2 regions of the Streptomyces sp. NBC_00158 genome follow, and region 1 is predicted to be linked to the other one. Evidence: riboswitches for the same ligand, from Rfam matches in the RefSeq annotation. Region 1 holds a riboswitch; the other holds the start of a gene.

Region 1 (7,319 bases):
CCCGTTGCCGACGGCCGCCGGCTGTTCCGGTCCCGCTGAATGGCGCCCGGCCCCCGTCAGGGGTGCCGCAGGCATGTCCGCAGAACACGGAAGGAAGCCCGATGGAGCACCGCCATGCCCTCGCACTGGCCGGTTCCGTGGTGGCCGTCGGCGTTTCGGCGTCATCGCCCTGACGGCTCTCACCACGCAACCGCCGCCACGCGCGGCGACCGAGGGACCGCCCGGCCCCAGGATCGGGGCCCCCGCCACCCCCGCTCCCGTTCCGGCTCCCGTTCGTCTTCCCGCCCCGCCCGCCGCCCGCGCGCCGTACACGGGACCCCGCCCGCCGAGGCCCGCCCCGCCACCCGGCCGCACCCCACCGGCCACGAGCGCGACGACGTCCGCGGCAGGCCGAAGGAGGACGGACACGAGCGAGCCCGGAAGGCGCCGCACCGTCCGGCCGCAGACGGCAACGGCGGTGTCGCGGACAGCGGTGTGCGGGGCGAGCGTGACGGTGACTCTGCTCCTGATCGCGGCCTTCGCCGGGGCGGAGCGCGCCGAGGAAGCCGAACGGCAGCGGGTGGAGGACGCCTCCCGGCACGGGGGCCGGCAGCGGCCGGGGCGTTCACCCACCCGCACCTCACGAAGGGGAGGACGATGGATCCGCAGCTGTGGTGGTACGTGGCCCGGGCCAGCGGACTGACCGCCTGGTGGCTCCTCTCCGCGGCGGTGCTGTGGGGGCTGCTGCTCTCCACCCGGGTCATGGGCGGACGGCCCGCGCCCGGCCGGCTGCTGGTCCTGCACCGATGGCTGGCCGGTCTGGCGGTGTCCTTCACCGCCCTCCACCTCGCCGCGCTCGTGCTCGAACCCCGCTACGCCTTCGGCCGGACGGAGCTGCTCGTGCCGTTCGCCCGCGCGGCCAACCCGCTGGCGCAGGGCTGTGGTGTGGTCGCGGTCCACCTCCTGGTGGCCGTGCAGGTCACCTCGCTGCTCAGGGCCCGGCTGCCGGACCGGCTGTGGCGCTACCTGCACCGCACCGCCTGCGCGGTGTTCTGCCTGGCCGGGGTCCACACCTTCACCGCGGGCAGTGACGCCGGCGGTCCCCTCGTACGGGTGAGCGGCGGGCTGCTCGCGGCCGCCTTCGTGTTCCTCCTCGTCTACCGGCTCGTGGCCGGCCGCCGGACCGCCCGGACGGGCCCGGCGCCCGCCGCACCACGGACGGCCGCGGAGCAGCCCGCCGTGCCGCCCGGGCGGGGCGGCCCGTACGCGCTCACCATCGTCGAGGTCCGAAGGGAGACGCCCGACGCCGTCTCCGTGCTCTTCCGGGTCCCCGACGAACTCGTCGAGGCTTTCCGCTTCCGGCCCGGCCGGCACCTCACCCTCCACACCGTCCTCGACGGGTCGGAGGTCCGCCGCCCGTACTCGATCTGCAGCGGCCTCACCGACGGCGAACTGCGCGTGGCCGTCAAGGCGCAGCCGGGCGGACGGATGTCCCACTGGGTCAACACCCGCCTCAGGGCCGGTGACCGGGTCACGGCCGGCGTCCCGAACGGGCGGTTCGCCGTCGACCCGAACCCGCTGCGCGAGCGGCACGTGCTGGGCGTCGCCGCCGGCAGCGGCATCACCCCGATCCTCTCGATCGTCAAGAGCGTGCTGGCGGTCGAGCGGCGCAGCCGGTGCACGCTCGTCTACGGCAACCGCGACGCGGCCGGCTCACCGGGAGCACGTTCCGCCGGCCCGCGACGGCCCGCGGCATCACCGACGGCGTGGAATCGGCCTACCTGTGCGGCCCGGCGGACCTGGTCGACGGGATACGCGGGGCCCTCACCGACCTCGGCCTGCCGCCGGAACGCATCCACGGCGAACGCTTCGCGGCCGCCGCCGGAGCCCCGCCGGCGGACGCGGCCGGCCCGGCCGGCACCGGCCGGGTGCAGGCCCCGGCCGGCACCGCCCGGTCGGTCACCGTGATCGTCCGGGGCAGCGAGAGCACCGTCCCCCTCCGGCCCGCCGAAACCGTGCTCGACGCGGGGCTCCGCGCGGGGCTCGACCTCCCCACTCCTGCCGCGCGGGGTTCTGCGGCACCTGCCGGGCCCGCCGCAGCGGGGGCGGGGTCCGGCTCGACGACTGCGAGCTGACCGGGGAGGAGATCACGGAGGGCTTCGTCCTCGCCTGCCGGGCCCGCCCCCTCGCCGACGGGGTCACCATCGACTTCGACCAGGGCCGACGCCCGAGGAGCCGCGCGCCGTCAGTCCTCCAGCAGGCCCGGGACCGGGCGCGGGCGCCCTTCGGCGTCGACGGCGACGAAGCTCAGGCGGGCGTCGGCGACTTCGGTGGCGGGGGTGTTCGCGTTCCAGCGCTCCGCGGTGACCCGTACGGCGACCGTCATGGAGGTCCGCCCGGCGCGGTCCAGGGTGGCGTGGACGGTGAGGAGGTCGCCGGCGCGGGCGGGGGAGCGGAAGGTCATCCGGTCGACCGAGACCGTGACGGCGGGACCGTCGGCATGGCGGCCCGCTGCCGCGGCGGCCGCGTCGTCGATCAGCTTCATGACGACGCCGCCGTGAATGGTCCCGTAGAGGTTGGTGTCGTGGTCGCTCATGATGTGGGCGAGGGTCACACGGGAATCGGCCGGCGCCTTGTGGGCCCGGGTACCTGCGGTGATGTCCGTGGTCACGGATCTCTCCTTCGCGAGTCGTGTCGGGGCGGTCCCGGCGGACGGGTCGCGGACGCGGAGGAGCGGCGGGTCGCGCGGGGCGCCCGCTGCCGCCGACCCGCCCACGAGGTCACCGGGATGTCCGTACGCGGTTGGGTCCGCGTACGGGCAGCGGGCAGGTCTTCGGACTCGCGGGCACGCGGGCCACATGGGGCCGGCTCCTACTGGCCGTCGCTTCCCGGGACCGTCGTCCGGTCCCAGTGCGTATGACGGCGGTCGTTCCCGCTCACCGCTGCGGGGCAGTCCCGGATTCCCACCGGGTTCCCTCTTACGACGCATCCCGCCTGGCGGACGGGGGCGAACCAGCTGCACCCGCCACCCTAGGCCACGGCCCGGCCCGCTCGGGCGGGGCCCGGCCGTGACCCGCACCTCACCTCGCCGGTACCTTGTTGCACATCTATTGCAAGAGCGATTGTTGTGCGAAAGAGGTTGGCGTGGGCGCTCCGGTGGTGCTGGGCATCGAGTCCTCGTGTGATGAGACCGGGGTCGGGATCGTGTCCGGCGGGCGGCTGCTCGCGCACGTCGTCGCGTCCAGCATGGACGAGCACGCCCGGTTCGGCGGGGTCGTGCCGGAGATCGCCGCCCGGGCGCACCTCCAGGCGTTCAACCCGGTCGTCCGCGAGGCCCTGGACCGGGCGGGGCTGCGGGTGCGCGACCTCGATGCCGTCGCCGTCACCACCGGACCCGGGCTGGCGGGCGCGCTCCAGGTGGGGCTCGCCGGGGCCAAGACCCTCGCCTACGCGGCGGGGGTGCCGCTGTACGGGGTGCACCACCTTGCCGGGCACGTCGCCGCCGACACCCTGGAGCACGGGCCGCTGCCCGACCCCTGCGTGGTGCTGATCGTGTCGGGCGGCCACACCTCGCTGCTGCTCGTACGGGACCTCGTGCGCGACCCGATCCTGCACCTCGGGGACACCGTCGACGACGCGGCCGGCGAGTGCTTCGACAAGGTGGCCCGGGTGTTCGGGCTGCCCTACCCCGGCGGGCCCGCGATCGACCGCGCCGCCCGCGCCGGCGACCCGGGGGCGGTGGCCCTCCCGCGCCCGCTGACCGGGCCGCGCGACGACCCGTACGCCTTCTCCTTCTCCGGCCTGAAGACCGCCGCCGCGCGCTGGGCCGAACGCCACCGGCAGAGCGGCGAGGAGATCCCGCTCGCCGACGGGGCCGCCTCGCTCCAGGAGGCCGTCGCGGACGTCCTGACCCGCAAGGCGCTGGCCGCCTGCCGGGAGTACGGCGTAAACACCCTCGTGGTCGTGGGCGGCGTCGCGGCCAACTCGCGGGTACGGGCCCTCGCCGAGGAGCGCTGCGCGGCGGCCGGGATCGAACTGCGGGTGCCGCCGCTCACGCTGTGCACCGACAACGGGGCGATGATCGCCGCCGTCGGCGACCTGCTGGTGCGGGCCGGTGCCGACCCGGCGGGGCTGGACGTGTCCGTCGACCCGTCCGCCCCCCTGGAGTACGCGGCCCTGCACCCCGCGGACCGCCGGGCACCCGCTACGGCGCCCGCGGGTCGAGCCGCTCCGTGAGCGTGCCGTACAGCTCCGGGCGGCGGGTGCTACCCGGGGCGCGACCCCACCCCGGCCGCGGCGGTGGTCTGCGACAACGCCGCCTCCCTCACCGCGCTCCTCGACCACGTGCACGGCCGCGGCGCCCGTGCGCCCGCCCTCCTCGCTCCCGAGGCCACCTCCGCCCGGGCCCGGGCGCTGCGGACCGCCGCCGCCTCCTGGAGCACGGCCCACGGGATCCCCGTCACCGTCCACACGGTGCCCTTCGCCGACCTCGGCCGGACCGTCGGCCGCGACTTCCAGCTCGCCTCCTGCGTGGACGGCGTCGCCGCCCGCAGCTGCGACCCGCCCGTCACCGCCATCGACCTCCGCCCCACCGCGTACGGCAGGACCTGCGCCGACCTGCTGTGCGACGTCCTCGCCGGGCGGACCCCGCCCGACACCGTCCGGCGGCACGACTGGGCGCTCGAATCCCGGGCCTCCACCCGGCTCGGCACCTGACCCCGGCGGTGCGGGAACCCGGGGGCCGCGGCGTCCGACTGCCTTCCCGGACACCACACACACGGGCTGGAGCACCCCATGAACCGAAGGAACCTCCTCAGGGCGACGACCGCGATCGGCGCCACCGGCGCCGTCACGGGACTCACGGGAACAGCGGCCGGAGCCGCGGCGGCGGCCGCCCCGGCCGGACGGCCCGCCAGAACCGACGGCCCCCTGCGCGTGCACGTCGTCATGTTCGACGGGGTGGAGGAGCTCGACTTCGCCGCCCCCTACGAGGTCTTCTCCGCGGCCCGCTTCTTCACCGGCCGGCCCGTCGAGGTCCGCTACGTCACCGCCTCCCGCCCCGGAACCGTCCAGGCCTCGTACGGCACCCGGATCCGCGTCGACCACGGCTGGGCCCCGGACGAGGCGGACCTCATCGTCGTACCGGGCGGCGGCTACGCGCGCCGCGAGGACCCCGGCGTCTGGTCCGAGATCCGGCGGGGCATCCTCCCGCGCGCGCTGGCGGCCGCGCCCCGCCCCGGACTCACGGTCGGCGCACTGTGCACGGGCGTGATGCTGCTGTCCGCCGCGGGACTGACCCGCGGACGGCCCTGCACCACCCACCACAAGGCCCGGCCGGACCTCGAACAGCAGGGCGGCGTACTGAAGAACGCCCGCGTCGTCGACGACGGGGACCTCGTCACCGCCGGGGGCATCACCTCGGGGCTGGAACTCGCCCTGTGGCTCGTACGCCGTGAACTCGGCCCGGACACCGCGAACGCCGTCGAGGCCATGCTCGAATACGAGGCCCGCGGCACGGTCTGGTCCCGCTAGGCCGCCCGGTCCCGCTAGACCACGGCGCCGCGGCACGCGGACACGGGACAGCGCGGACCGTCGGCTCGGCGGTCCGCGCAGCCCCGCGGACGGTCACCCGTCAGCAGTCGTCGCCGTACCCTCCGCCCCAGTCGTCATCGTCGTCGTACCAGCCGTGGCCGTGGTCGTCGTCGTCCCAACCGCCGCCACCGTGGCTCACGTAGGCGACCGTCTGGGTGGGCACCGCCGCGGTGGCCGTACCCGCCGCTCCGATGGCGGCGCCGCCGGCCATCAGGACTCCGATCGCGGACGCCGCGAAGAGCCGCTTCACTCTCAGTGCACGCATGGTTCAAAACCCTTCTCGTGACTGCGCCGCGCATACGGCGCGAAGTGCCTTCGACCTCCTTCCGTCCACAGCACGGAGATCTGTCTTTGCCCGATAAACGTGTGGAGGGCGCATCCGCCGTCAACGCGGCTGTTCGAGCCGCGGACCCATGGGGGCTGGATCGCGCTTTCTCTGGGCCGTTCGAATCACCGCGGGCGAAAGGCCCGTTCCCGCGATGGCGGCCGTCTCCTGACCATGCTAGTCACCTATGTGTGGGTCGTCACCTCGGGACGTCTCCCGGGGCCGCCGGATTTCCCGCGAAGGGCGAAGGGCGAAGGGGTGTGCTGCCGTGGCCGCTGATGTGGAACGCACGACCTGCTGTGTGGTGGGGGGCGGGCCGGCCGGCATGGTGCTCGGGCTGCTGCTCGCCCGGGCCGGGGTCGAGGTGACGGTGCTGGAGAAGCACGGGGACTTCCTGCGCGACTTCCGCGGCGACACCGTGCACCCCTCGACCCTCTCGCTCCTGGACGACATCGGCCTCGCCGAACGCTTCGCCCTGCTGCCGCAGCGCCGGGTGTCCTCGGTCCAACTGCCCCTCGGGCCGGACCGGTCCCTGGTCACCGTCGGGAACATCGCCGCCCTGCCCGGCAAGTACAACTACATCGCGATGGTGCCCCAGTGGGACCTGCTCGACCTGCTCGCCGACGAAGCCGGCAAGGAACCCTCCTTCCGGCTGCGCATGGACACCGGGGCCACCTCCTTCCTGATGGAACGCGGACGGGTCACGGGCGTCCGCTACCGCACCGCCGACGGCCGCACCGGCGAACTGCGGGCCACCCTGACCGTCGCCTGCGACGGCCGCGGCTCGCTGGCCCGGGCCCTGCCCGAACTCGGCCTGGAGGGCTTCCCCTGCCCCATGGACGCCTGGTGGTTCCGCCTGCCGCGCCACGAGGACGACCCCAGCGGGCTCGTCGGCGCCCTGGGCGACCGGTTCTTCACCGCCCTCATCGACCGCGGCGACTACTGGCAGTGCGCGGCGCTCATCCCCAAGGGCACGGACACCGAACGCCGCGCCGAGGGCCTCGAACGCTTCATGACCCGCTTCACCGACGCCGCGCCGTGGCTGGCCGACAGGGCCGGCGCCGTCACCTCCTGGGACGAGGTCAAGCTGCTCGACGTACGGCTCGACCGGCTGCGCCGCTGGCACCGCCCGGGCCTGCTGTGCATCGGCGACGCCGCCCACGCCATGTCGCCCGTCTTCGGCATCGGCATCAACCTGGCCGTCCAGGACGCCGTGGCCGCGGCCCGCCACCTGGTACGGCCACTGCGCGCGGGGACCGTCGGGCTGCACGACGTCCGCCGCGTACAACTGCGCCGCTGGCCCACCACGGTGATGACCCAGGGCCTCCAGCGCCTCGCCCACGCCCAGGTCATCGAACCCCTGCTGGCGGGCGAGACCGCCTTCGGCGACCCCCGCCGCGCCAAGCGCATGACGGAACTGATC
Region 2 (7,319 bases), 5.2 Mb from region 1:
GGCGAAGAGGACGTCGGTCATCGGCATCCTGACGTGGTACGCGGCCACGGAGGACGGCACGTCGAGAATGCTGGGGGTGTCGATGAAGAACGGCAGCTCGGCCGCCAGGTAGTCGAAACAGGCCCGCAACTGGGAATCCGACATGGATTCACCCTGGGGCAACTTCGACCCCACGAAATGCAGGGCCATTTCCTCGCATCCCTTGCGGAATGCGTCATCGGTCTCCAGGAAATGCAGTACGCGCCTGTGCAGCAGTTGGTAGACGGGGTTCGACTGGAACTCGGAAAGCGCCCTCACCCGTATCTCGGCGTGCTGCGGGCCCGAATCCTCGACGCCTTTGATGATCCTGCGGCGGACCGCCTTGATCTCCTTCGAGGCGCGCCGGCTCGCGTGCTCCGGGGTGTAGCCGAAGGCGGCGAACATCCGGTCAACGTGGAGGTCCGCGTAGACGAAGTCGACCTGTGCGAACCGGGTCACGGCCCACCGGGCGAGACTGGACACGCGCGCGGCGCTGAAGTAGCCGTTGCCGGGGCTCACGCCTATGAGCACATGGTCGCCGTCTTCCCAGATATGGCGGCAGGTACGGGTGAAGGGCAGAACTTCGAATGATGCGTCGGCTGTGATCGTCACCTGTGATCGCCCTTGTTTGCCGCATGTCCCTGGGAGCCCTGCGCTCCTGGTGTGGCGGCAATGCCCGGTACGTTATGCCGTGGTGCCGGAGCGTGACAAGTGGTAGGCGGACCTGTTGGGTGGAATTCTCGATTCCGTCCATCCGGCGAGCTGTTCCGGCGGCTTACGCACGGGTAATTGAATATGTTTCTGCCGCCCGAACGGGACCCGCGGGAGCCTCCGGCGCCCCGGGCCGCTACCCTGAGCCGGTCAAGAAGCACCGAGAAGGGGTGGACCCAGTGGCTGACATCGAGAGCGCACGGGCGACGTTCGACAAGTTCGACGTGAACGGTGACGGCTTCGTCACGGCCGACGAGTACAGCGCGGCCATGAAGGCGATGGGTGACCACTACGTCACCGCCGCGATCGCGGACTCCGTGATCGCCGCCAAGGACAGCGACGGCGACAAGCTGATGAGCTTCGACGAGTTCTGGGCCTCCCTGAACAAGTAAGCGCGGCGCGTCACAAGTAAGCGCGGCGCGTCCGCCTCCGCCCCGCCCGCCGGGGCGGGGGCGCGTCAGGCCCCGCCCTGCGGCGCCCCGTTCTCCGGCGCCCCGCCCTGCGGCGCCTCGGCCCGCGCCGGTCGCTCCGCTCCGGAGAGCGCCTCCGTCTCCGACAGGGCCTCGACCTCCGACAGGGCCTCCTCCAGCCAGCTCAGCCAGAAGCCCTCCAGGGCGATGCCGCCGCGCAGCACGAGCCGGCGCAACCGGTCCGCGGACGCGTCCCGCTCCGCCGGGAAGTCCTTCGCCTCGATGGCCTCGTACGTGGCCAACTGCGCCCGGTGCAGTTCCAGATGGCGCCGCAGCTCCGGCCCCAGCCCCTGCGGCCCGACCACCGCCGCCGCCCGGATCCGCAGCAGCAGCGCGTCCCGCACCGGCTTCGGGTCCTGGCTCTCGTCCACCCACCGCGCCAGCTCCGCGCGGCCGTCGGGCAGCACCTCGTACTCCTTCTTCTGCCCGCGCACCGGCACCTCGCTGGGCAGGGCGCGGATCAGCCCGGCCTCCTCCAGCCGCCCCAGCTCGCGGTAGATCTGCTGGTGCGTCGAGGACCAGAAGTAGCCGATCGACTTGTCGAACCGCCGCGTCAGCTCCAGCCCCGACGAGGGCTTCTCCATCAGGGCGGTGAGGATGGCGTGCGGCAGCGACATGCCGCCATCGTAGGTGTGCGCGAGGTGTGGGCAATCGTCCCGCAGGGCGGTACGGGTGGGCACACCGGGACATCCCGCCCGGCAGGGCAACCCCGCCCCACCGGGCCCCCGCTCACAGCTCGGCCCCTGCGAGGGCCCGGCTCACCCCAGTGAGGCGAGCTCTTCCGGGGTGCGCGGCCCCGGTGCCCCGTCCGGCAGCATCCCCTTCGCCCGCAGGAACGCGGCGACCACTGGGGACCAGGCCGACCGCAACCCCGCCGCCGCCAGCAGCTCGGGATCCGCCAGCAGGATCCCGGCAGGCCCTACCCGGATCCCCGACGGGGTCAGTACGGCCGCGTCGTCGGCCCAGCGCACCGCGAGGTCCACGTCGTGGGTGGCCATGACGACCGTGGTGCCGGCCGCCCGCAGCCCGGCGAGGACGTCCAGGAGCCGTTCCTGCCCGTCCGGGTCGAGGCCGGCCGTCGGCTCGTCCAGGATCAGCACCCGCGGGGCCATCGCCACCGCGCCCGCGATCGCCGCGCGCTTGCGCTGCCCGTACGACAGCAGGTGCGTCGGGCGGTCCCGCAGCGCGGTGATGTCCAGCGCGGCCAGCGCGCCGTCCACCCGCTCGCGGACCTCCGCCGCGGGCAGCCCCAGGTTCATCGGGCCGAAGGACACGTCCTGCTCCACGGAGGCCGCGAAGAGCTGGTCGTCCGGGTCCTGCACCACCAGCTGCACCGAGGTGCGCAGCCGGACCAGGCCCTTGCGGTCGTACGCCACCTCCGCGCCGCCGAGCCGCAGCGACCCCGGGCCGGGCCGCAGGCCCCCGCTCAGCAGCCGCATCAGCGTGGTCTTGCCGCTGCCGTTGCGGCCCAGCAGCACCAGCGCGCGGCCCTCGGCGATGCCGAAGTCCACCCCCGACAGCACGGCCGGGCCGTCCTCGTACGCGTACCCCGCGCCCACCAGCTCCACCAACGGGGTCACAGCCACAGCTCCTTCAGTACGAGGGTCCCCGCGACCAGGGCGGTCAGCAGGGCGGCGGACCCCGTCAGGAACCGCCAGGACAGCGTCGCTTCGGGCACGAGCACCCGCAGCGCGCCGTCGTATCCGCGCCCCGCCAGCCCCTCCTGGAGCCGGGCCGCACGGTCGAAGGCCCGGACGAACGAGGTCGCCGCGAGCCCGGCCAGCGAACGCCACACCGCCGCCCGGCCCGTCTGTCCGAGCCGGGCCGCCTGGGCGCGCCGGACCTGCGCCATCGAGTCCAGCAGCAGGAAGCCGATCCGGTACATCACCAGGGCCACGTCCACCACCGGCGCCGGCACCCCGGCCCGCACCAGCCGCGGCAGCACGTCCGAGACCGGTGTCGTGAAGGCGAACAGCAGCACCCCGAGCGAGGCCGCCGAGGTGCGCAGCAGCAGCTCCACCGCGTGCCGGGGGCCGTCCGGGGCCGGGGCGAGGAACCCGTCCGGGCCGCCCACCGACACCAGCAGCGGCAGCGCCCCGGTCACGCAGAAGCCCAGCGGGACCCGGAAGGCCCGCCACAGCTGCCGCCCGGCGACCCCGGCCGGCCCGAGCAGCACGGCGAGGGTCGCGGCGGCCACCAGCGGCCCGCCCGGCCAGGGCGGCAGGCACACCGCGGTGACGGTGAGCCCGAGACCCAGCAGGGCCTTCTCCAGGGGGTGGCGGCCCCGCCAGCGGCTGGAGTGGGCCGCCACGTCGATCGGCAGCACCGCCTACGACTCCCGGGCCGGGCGGTCCGGCCCGGCCTCCGCGGCCGCGGCCTCGGGGGCCGCAGCCTGGGCGAGGGCCTGCGCCGCGCCCTGGCGGCGGCCCTTGCGGATGCCGAAGTAGTAGGCGAGCACGCCCGCCCCGAGGGCCGCCTGGAGGGCGAACAGCGCGGACTCGACCTCGCCCGAGGGGGGCTCGTACAGCGGGGAGAACCAGGGCTCGTAGTCCGGCTTCAGCTCGGTGATGGCCGCCTCGGCCTGCGCGTCGGCGCCGGCGAACGGCTCCTCCTTGCCGTCGCCGAGGCCCAGCGCGAGCGGGATCACGGCCAGGGCCGCCACCAGGAGCAGCAGCAGGGAGTTGATCTTCGCGTTCCTGCTCATCAGAGGGCCGCCTCCGGCTCCGCCTGCTTGCCGCCGGTCAGCTTCGCGACCCCGAGCCGGACCAGGTCCGACTTGCTGGACTGCATCAGCAGCCGCATCACGAGCACCGTCAGCAGGCCCTCGCTGATCGCGAGCGGGATCTGGGTGAGGGCGAAGATGCCCGCGAACTTCTCCAGGGAGCCGAGGAAGCCGCTCGCCGGGTCGGGGAAGGCCAGCGCCAGCTGGACGGAGGTGACGCAGTAGGTGACCAGGTCGGCGAAGAACGCGCCGAAGAACACGGTCACCATCAGCGGCGCGCCGGACTTCCGCAGCAGCCGGTAGACGCCGTAGCCGGCCCAGGGTCCGGCGATGGCCATCGAGAAGACGTTGGCGCCCAGCGTGGTCAGCCCGCCGTGGGCCAGCAGCAGCGCCTGGAAGAGCAGGGTGATCGTGCCGAGCACCGCCATGATCGGCGGCCGGAAGAGGATGGCGCCGAGCCCCGTTCCCGTCGGGTGCGAACAACTGCCCGTCACGGAAGGGATCTTCAGGGCGGACAGCACGAACGTGAACGCCCCGGACGCCCCGAGCAGCAGCGTGCTCTCCGGGTTCGACCTGACCTCGCGGGTCAGCGCGCGGACGCCGTGGACGACGAAGGGGGCGGACGCGGCGCCCCAGGCGACCGCGTGCCATGGGGGCAGGAACCCCTCGGCTATATGCATGGGTTGGGAGACCTCTCCAGCACCTCGTGGATGGACGACGCGCCCCGGCCGGTCTCCTGGCTCACGGGTGCTGATGCCCTGGCTCCGCCTTCCCGGGCCCGTGCGGTCTCCCACGCGGGCCCAGTGGCTTCCCGCGGTGGGGGCACCTCCCGGACGGAGTCTGGGGGAGGGTGGAGCCGGACTTCCCGATCACAGTGGCGAGGGCCGCACCGGTTTTCCACCGGTTTCCCGAACACCAAGGCCAGACGACCCTAGTCGCCCGCACGGACCGTCACAACCCGGACCGATCCGGCCACCCGGCGCCCGCCCCGCCACCCGCCCCGCCGCGCACCCGGACGGGCCAGGCCCGCTGGCCGGCCCGCGCGGCGCCCGGCACGGTGGAGGACATGGCCGCCGACGACAGCCCCCGGTACGAGGACCTCTCCGCCGTCTACGTCAACTGCACCCTCAAACGCTCGCCCGAGACCAGCAACACGGAGGGACTGATCGCGCGGAGCCGGGCCGTCATGGAATCGGCCGGCGCCCGCACCTCGCTGATCCGCGCCGTCGACCACGACATCGCCACCGGCGTCTGGCCGGACATGACCGACCACGGCTGGGAGAGCGACCAGTGGCCGGTCCTCTACAGCCAGATCATGGACGCCGACATCCTGGTGCTGTGCGGCCCGATCTGGCTCGGGGACAACAGCTCCGTCATGAAGCGGGTCATCGAGCGGCTCTACGCCTGCTCCTCCCTGCTGAACGAGCAGGGCCAGTACGCCTACTACGGGCGCGTCGGCGGAGCGCTGATCACGGGCAACGAGGACGGCGTCAAGCACTGCGCGATGAACGTCCTCTACAGCCTCCAGCACCTCGGCTACGCGATCCCGCCCCAGGCCGACGCGGGCTGGATCGGCGAGGCCGGCCCCGGCCCCTCCTACCTGGACCCGGGCTCGGGCGGTCCCGAGAACGACTTCACCAACCGGAACACCACGTTCATGTCGTGGAACCTGATGCACCTGGCGGCGCTCCTCAAGCGCGCCGGGGGCATGCCGGCCCACGGCAACCAGCGCTCCCTCTGGGACGCCGGCTGCCGTTTCGACTTCCCCAACCCCGAGCACCGCTAGCCGGGCGGCTCCGGGGCCGTCATCGGGTCAGCAGGTGTTGGGGTGCGGGAAGTCCACCACGAGCCGCTCGGGCGAGTGCAGGACGGAGGTCTTCCAGGTCGGCTGGGTGTCGAAGGCGGCGCCGAAGGTCACGTACCCCTCGTAGTCGCCGGTCATGGCCATGCCCTTGAGCTTGCTGAGGTAGATCTTCTGGAGCCGGGGCCCCTGGTAGACGTTCTGCCCGGCGTCGTTGTGCCCGGCGGCCGGGTGCAGGCGGATCTCCAGGAAGTACTTCCCGGCCAGCGGGACGGGCTGTCCCGACCCGTCGTAGACGAGCTCGGACACGGGAGTGACGGTGACCGGGGGCACGTAGCCCTGGAGGTCGATCACGAGCCGGTCGTACGTGCAGTGCCCGCCCCAGCGGGCATTGACGACGAGCGGCGTCTGGGTGCGGGTGGTCGTGGTGGCTGCGGAGGCCGGCGACGCGGAGAGCGCGAGCCCGGCGGTGAGCAGGGCACCCGTGGCGATGGCCACGATCCGGCGGCGGTGCGGGTGACGCATGATGTCTCCCCGGTTCCGTGAGACGGGGACTTGCCTGTCATCTCATAAGACAGCGCCGGGCCGCGACCGGTTCCACGGGACCCCGCCCCGCGTCAGAACGTGAGCAGCGCGCTCAGCTCCGCGTCCAGGTCGTAGTGGCGCCGCTCCTGCCCGCGCGGCACCAGCTCCGTCATCCGCCGGCACAGCTCGCGCACGTCCTTGGCGCGGGCGGAGACCACGCAGCTCTGTTCGCCGTTGCTGAAGCCGAGCAGGACGCGCGGCTCCGAGCCGCTCCAGCGCGGCCACACCTGTATGTCGCCCTCGCCGGTGGCGGCGGTCTGCCCGTCGAGCAGCAGCTCCCGCGAGAACACCCACCGGGCGAGGTGCGTCCCGGCGCCCCGGAAGTCGACGGCCACCTCGTACGGGCGGTCCGTGCGGTAGACGAACCGGCCGGTCAGCGGCACGGACAGGGGGGCGGCTTCCAGCCTCAGCGGCAGGAGTCTCTGTTCGGTGATGGTGGCCATCGGCGGCTGCCTCTCGTCGCGCGTGGGGTCTTCCCGCGCCCCTCCCGGCACGCTATCCCCGGCCCGGGGCCGCGCCGCCGGGCCGAAGGTCCCGAGGCGCCGGGCCGCAGGGCCTCTTTTCGGCCACCGCGTGCACCGCGGGCCACGCGTCGCGGGCAGGCGCCGGGGGCACGCGCCACAGGCATGCGCCACAGGCATGCGTCACAGGCATGCGTCACAGGCATGCGAAGGGCCCGCCCTCCGGGGGGAGGGCGGGCCCGGTGGCGCGCTGCGGCGGGGCCGCGCGGCCGGCCGCTACGGGAGCGGGTTGTAGATCAGCGAGTCGTGGTTGTTGGACTGGCCGATCGCGGTGAAGCCGGAGCCGTTGGCCTGGGCGCCGTTGTTCTGGTTCGACGCCCCGAAGCCCGACGCGACCTGCTGCGCGGTGGAGGAGTTGCCGAGGTTGCTGCCGCCGACGCCGCTGCCGAGGATCCCGGCGAGGGCCGCGTTCGAGGCGGTGCCGGCGGCGCCGGCACCGTTGTCCGCCTGGGCCGTGCCCGTGAAGAGCGCGGCGGCGAGGGGGAGCGATG

Evidence for each region. Region 1 has a riboswitch for cobalamin ahead of OG553_RS33085 (acyl-CoA thioesterase). Riboswitches for the same ligand answer to the same signal wherever they lie in the genome.
Region 2: another riboswitch for cobalamin. It lies ahead of OG553_RS09120 (energy-coupling factor ABC transporter permease); the one in region 1 lies ahead of OG553_RS33085 (acyl-CoA thioesterase).

Annotation. Positions count from the first base shown of each region.
Region 1 is NZ_CP108161.1:7,225,993-7,233,311, forward strand. Features, by position in the region: gene OG553_RS33075 (FAD-binding oxidoreductase) at 637-1,947, shown strand; partial or broken gene OG553_RS33080 (2Fe-2S iron-sulfur cluster-binding protein) at 2,033-2,152, shown strand; gene OG553_RS33085 (acyl-CoA thioesterase) at 2,225-2,650, opposite strand; cobalamin riboswitch at 2,807-2,960, opposite strand; gene tsaD (tRNA (adenosine(37)-N6)-threonylcarbamoyltransferase complex transferase subunit TsaD) at 3,136-4,215, shown strand; gene OG553_RS33095 (substrate-binding domain-containing protein) at 4,279-4,695, shown strand; gene OG553_RS33100 (DJ-1/PfpI family protein) at 4,774-5,511, shown strand; gene OG553_RS33105 (hypothetical protein) at 5,612-5,836, opposite strand; gene OG553_RS33110 (FAD-dependent oxidoreductase) at 6,177-7,319, shown strand, end outside.
Region 2 is NZ_CP108161.1:2,061,045-2,068,363, reverse strand. Features, by position in the region: gene OG553_RS09150 (tRNA-dependent cyclodipeptide synthase) at 1-630, opposite strand, end outside; gene OG553_RS09145 (EF-hand domain-containing protein) at 909-1,121, shown strand; gene OG553_RS09140 (PadR family transcriptional regulator) at 1,187-1,816, opposite strand; gene OG553_RS09135 (ATP-binding cassette domain-containing protein) at 1,958-2,785, opposite strand; gene cbiQ (cobalt ECF transporter T component CbiQ) at 2,776-3,525, opposite strand; gene OG553_RS09125 (energy-coupling factor ABC transporter substrate-binding protein) at 3,529-3,903, opposite strand; gene OG553_RS09120 (energy-coupling factor ABC transporter permease) at 3,903-4,601, opposite strand; cobalamin riboswitch at 4,630-4,856, opposite strand; gene OG553_RS09115 (flavodoxin family protein) at 4,988-5,707, shown strand; gene OG553_RS09110 (hypothetical protein) at 5,735-6,247, opposite strand; gene OG553_RS09105 (SsgA family sporulation/cell division regulator) at 6,340-6,750, opposite strand; gene OG553_RS09100 (hypothetical protein) at 7,045-7,319, opposite strand, start outside.